DNA from 2 places in the Paenibacillus sp. GYB006 genome. Region 2 is predicted to be linked to the other one. Evidence: riboswitches for the same ligand, from Rfam matches in the RefSeq annotation. Region 2 holds a riboswitch; the other holds the start of a gene.

Region 1 (2,395 bases), on a different contig from region 2:
TCATACGTGTCATCAATAACAAACCCGGCTTTTTCATATGCTCGGATGGCTCTCGTATTCCAGGTGAGCACCTCCAAGTCAATGACATGGCTTGAATTCCTTTTTCGAGCCTCATGTACAACAGAAGACACAAAGGCTTGGCCGTAACCATTGCCACACAAAGAGGGCCGCATACCTAAACCAAGGCGAGTGACTCCTTCCATAGGAAAAAGTTGAGCAAAACCGCATAGCGCAGGCATCTCTTGATCCCTTACTACAGATACATATTGCTGTGCTCTTAGCACGGGGTCTCCAAACTCAATCTCTAAAGCTTTCATCTGATCCCAAGGCAGCCAGCCGTATATATTATAGGGAGGGTCGTACTTCCAGGTACTAATCTCCGCAGCTTGCTCTTCGGTCATCGGCATGACTCGGAAAATAGGGGTCGCCTGTGTCATAGGATCACTCCTTTATCTGAAATTTATCTTTCCTAACACTCTACAGGGTAAGAGAGAGGCAAGGCAAGCGATGGTGTGTAGTAGGGAAAACAAAAAACTCGAACCTCATTACTTTTTAAAAAAAAGTAGTCAAGGTCGAGTTCTTAGGGTAATGATATTGTAATACTACTCAATAGTAGCTGTTTCAAATTGTTCTGTACTCATAATTCGCTTTGCACCTACATAACGCTTTGCATAATAGTTTTCGTCAAGCTTACTGATGGTCACACCTTTAGAGGAAGAAGCATGTGCAAACTTACCGTCTCCAACAAAAATTCCTACATGGGATACCCCTTTACCGCTGGTGTTAAAGAATACAAGATCGCCCGTTCTAATATCAGAAAGAGAGACTTCTTTACCCATGTTGAATTGTGAACCGGATTGTCTTGGCAATTCGATCCCAAGCTTCTCGAATACATACATCGTGAAACCAGAACAATCAAAACCACTAAGTGTAGTTCCACCGTATTTATAATCTGTTCCCTGAACGCTTTCAATTACCTTGTCCATCTTGGAGTCAGCAAATGCACTCCCTGTTCCAATGGATAATGCGATTGCTAGGCTTAGCGCTGCAGCAGTTAATGTCTTTTTCAAAAAAATAAACTCCTTCCAATGCCTGCGAGGTTAGCTTAAGGATTCGGTAGAAGGTTCCCCTATGACCACTCTGTTGCGAGATCAATTCACCCGTAATATGGTTCCCCCGCTTCCCAGGTACCAGGAATTTGGCGTATCTGATGATATGTACCTGTGAAGACGTATGTATTTCCAATTCATAAAACAATCAAATGATTATGTAATAAAAGCTTGATCAATTTAGTTACAATAGATTACAAAGTTGTCACAACATGTTCTGGGCTTATTGTAACAGAATATGTGTAAATTTGGCAATCGTTTTCAGGGAAAAAATACAAAATAAGCCTGACTCATACGATAATGAGCTAGGCTTATCTTTTTGTAAGAAGTAATTCATGCTAACTTCAGGAGTTATCAGAGCTGGTTTTTGAATTCCAGAGACTGAAGTGAGCGCTGATTTTCCACACATTCATAATGGATCGAATGAGATGATAGGATTGCTGTAGAATCAGAGCTAGAAGTCCCGTCCAAATTAAGGAGACAGCTGTGAATGAACCAAATATGGCTAGCGTAATGAAGCCGAGCAAAAGGGAGACCAAGGTGACGGGAACGGCATACCGGATACAGATCCATATCGATACAGAGCCGCTGCGTTTTCCAATGAGTCCAATCTGACAGTAAAGCAGCAGCTGCTTTATCGCATAGCCGTAGATCATCCACAAGAGAAGGTAAGGAATGATTTTGGTAAGAACAGGCAGATTATAAATAGCTGTAATAAGATTAGGGAGAATAACAGGAACAATCCAGTAAGCAGGGATGAGTAATAGGATGATTTCTATAAAATAAAGAAGAGATGTTTTTTTCCAGTGTTTCTTAATGCCCTGAAAGAAAGCCAGACCTTTTGCTGTATTCCCTTGTTCATGCAGACTGTGAAGTAAACCTGCCCGAATGAGCGGGGTCATTAGCATTCGAATGAGGAACATAAGGAATAGCAGCCAGGCGTACTGATGAACTAGCGGGCTTACCGATAAACTAAGCTGACCTTCCATCCAAAACAGCACCTTACTGAGCTCATGAGGCGGAGGATCCGGATAGCGCATCAACAGAGGAACCACAGCAGAAGAAACAATCTTATAAAGAAACATTCCCCAGACCAGCTGGTATATAAAAAGAAACAATACGACAAAATAATGCTCTCTCATAGATTTGAATCCTTCTGATACATAAACTTTCATCGACTCCACCTCACCATGACAGACTTCCAAGCAGGGTTTCAATCAGTTTCGTAATACTGATATTAAACCGAGTCTGTATTTCTTCTTCTACTTCAGCGCTCATATAGTTAT
Region 2 (2,395 bases):
TAACCGAACAGCAATAGAAACAAGTGTAGCTATAACAAAATACATCAGCAGAAGCAGCACCAAGATCTCCGTTGTAAAGGAGATATAGTTATTGCGAAGCACCATCGCCTGATAGGTGAGATCTGCCATCGTAATGAAATAGACGAGAGAGGTTGACTTAATCAATTCCACCATCTGGTTCCCGAAAGACGGCAGCATTTGTAGTGAAGCTTGAGGAAGAATGACATGAGATAACCTTTGCCAGGGTTTCATATTTAGTGCTATAGCAGCCTCCGTCTGTCCTTTCGGAACTGCAAGCACTGCGCTTCGGACGATTTCTGATCCGTATGCTCCGAAGTTAAGTCCTATGGCAAGAATAGCTGCTAACATCTTCGGAAGTTCAATACCGATAAATGGAAGAGCAAAGTATAACCAGAATAATTGAACCAGCAGGGAAGTTCCGCGAAAGACCTCAACATAAATCGCTGAAATGGTACGTAGAATCCAAAGTTTCGATAGCCTGAGTAAACCGGCAATAAAGGACACGATGATTGCTAATATGGATGAGAAAAAAGCAACCAAGATCGTGATTTCCGCTCCTTTTAATAACGAAGGAAGAAAATCAATCCATGAATTCGGCATGTTATTCTCCGCAAAGCGCAGCAGCTGTCATATCGCCTGGAAGCTCATCCTCTGTGAATCCAAACTTTTGCAATATTTCGAGTAACTCGCCTGAGTCTTTCATTTTTTGAAGCTCTGCATTATATGCCTCTTGAAATTCAGTGTCTGCTTGACGAAAAGCTGTCGCCCCATATCCGCGAACACTCTCACCATCAACTGTAGGTTGGGTGAAGTCAGCAACACGCTCAATTTTATTATCATTGGCCGATTCGAGCATTGCCTGAAGTGATGGCCCCGTCATCGTTATAGCCTGCACCCGGTCAGCTTGAAGTGCGCTTATAGCTGAAGCTTGGTCAGGAACTTGAATAATGCGATCCGAGGGAATACCAGACTTTTCTAAATACTCGATTTCAACGGCACCAGTCATGACAGCGACTTTTGCTTCCCCGTTACTCGCGATACCTTCGTAACTTACAAGTTCTAGCGGATTCCCCTGCTTAACTGCAAGTGCTTCTCCAATGCTATACTCCGGGTCCGCGAATAAGACTGCAGAACAGCGATTAGGATTAATAAACATTCCCGCTGTAATAAGATCAAACCTTTTAGCTTGCAAGCCGGCTACTAATGAACCAAACTCTGTCAGCTCACCTCTCATCTCCTTCACGCCGAGCCGCTCTAGAATTACACGGGCTATTTCAACGGCTTCTCCTGTTAGTGTTCCATCAGCCTCTTTGTATGCGTATGGCTTTTCATTTGCAAATCCTACGGTGATATAACCTCTCTCGATCGCCTCGTCCAGCGGACTTCCACTTCCACTACATGCCGCTAGAGATATTACGAAGATCAAGGACATCACTAGAACAAAAACTTTTCTCAAGCATTCCACAACCTTTCTCCGTTTCTAGATTTTAAAAAATGACACAACTAATACACCAAGTAAACATACATTTTTACTTGGATTTAATGCTCGAAAATGTCTTTATCTGCTTACTTGAAACAGAAAACTTGACCCAAGTGTGCTCCGTACCTCCCCTCCAACTCAAGCACATCTTCACTTGTCAAAATAAGTACCCTTGGAAAGCATTGCCTCAGTAAACGAAAAAAGACCTCCAAACAGGGGATGAAGACATAGCTCCGCCAGCAGGGGGGTCAGTAAACAAAGACAAAGGCCCCTATAATTAATGAATAAAGGGCCTTTGTTATGTGAATTTATTATGTATGTATTAAAGGACCCATCCACTGCTGACGAGGTTAGCTGACGGACTCGGGTAAGATGGTACCCTACACATGGATTCATGTGACTCGCCCCTGAAAACTGGTTCCCCCGCTCTCCAGAAAGTGCTTCCTGAAAACTAAGCGTGAGTCCATAATAAAGGGATATTTTGGAAATGTCAAACCAGTTATGAGTATTTTTGGTGATTATCAATTGTTTTAACTAGGTTTAAATATTGGATAATCACTGAATTTTTCATGTGCTTTTACGTCATTTTAAACGTTGTATTAGACAAACTATAAACAGAGAGAATTCAGCTATATAGCAAGCATTTATTGAAGGAGGAGAATAATAAAAGGAGACTCTACTTTACGTCTTTTTATTCACTTTAGAATTCGGGTCAAGAAGACGAAAATTCAGCCTAATAAATTTCTTTTTAAAAACTGTTTATTGCTGTTCAGAGGAACGTTTCCTCAATGAAAGAGGATGATGCTTTTTGGTGAACTGCTCATACAACGTGCATGTGAAGAAGCCGAGCAGCTGATCAGAAGTACATTTTCATCTCATCCGATCTGGGGTTCA

Evidence for each region. Region 2 has a riboswitch for cyclic di-AMP ahead of ehuB (ectoine/hydroxyectoine ABC transporter substrate-binding protein EhuB). Riboswitches for the same ligand answer to the same signal wherever they lie in the genome.
Region 1: another riboswitch for cyclic di-AMP. It lies ahead of PV403_RS22785 (C40 family peptidase); the one in region 2 lies ahead of ehuB (ectoine/hydroxyectoine ABC transporter substrate-binding protein EhuB).

Annotation. Positions count from the first base shown of each region.
Region 1 is NZ_JARBDA010000021.1:28,694-31,088, reverse strand. It holds gene PV403_RS22790 (GNAT family N-acetyltransferase) at 1-437, opposite strand, end outside; gene PV403_RS22785 (C40 family peptidase) at 603-1,070, opposite strand; cyclic di-AMP (ydaO/yuaA leader) riboswitch at 1,075-1,214, opposite strand; gene PV403_RS22780 (hypothetical protein) at 1,454-2,284, opposite strand; gene PV403_RS22775 (M1 family metallopeptidase) at 2,295-2,395, opposite strand, start outside.
Region 2 is NZ_JARBDA010000004.1:3,047-5,441, reverse strand. It holds gene ehuC (ectoine/hydroxyectoine ABC transporter permease subunit EhuC) at 1-621, opposite strand, end outside; gene ehuB (ectoine/hydroxyectoine ABC transporter substrate-binding protein EhuB) at 623-1,477, opposite strand; cyclic di-AMP (ydaO/yuaA leader) riboswitch at 1,826-1,969, opposite strand; gene PV403_RS11090 (hypothetical protein) at 2,300-2,395, shown strand, end outside.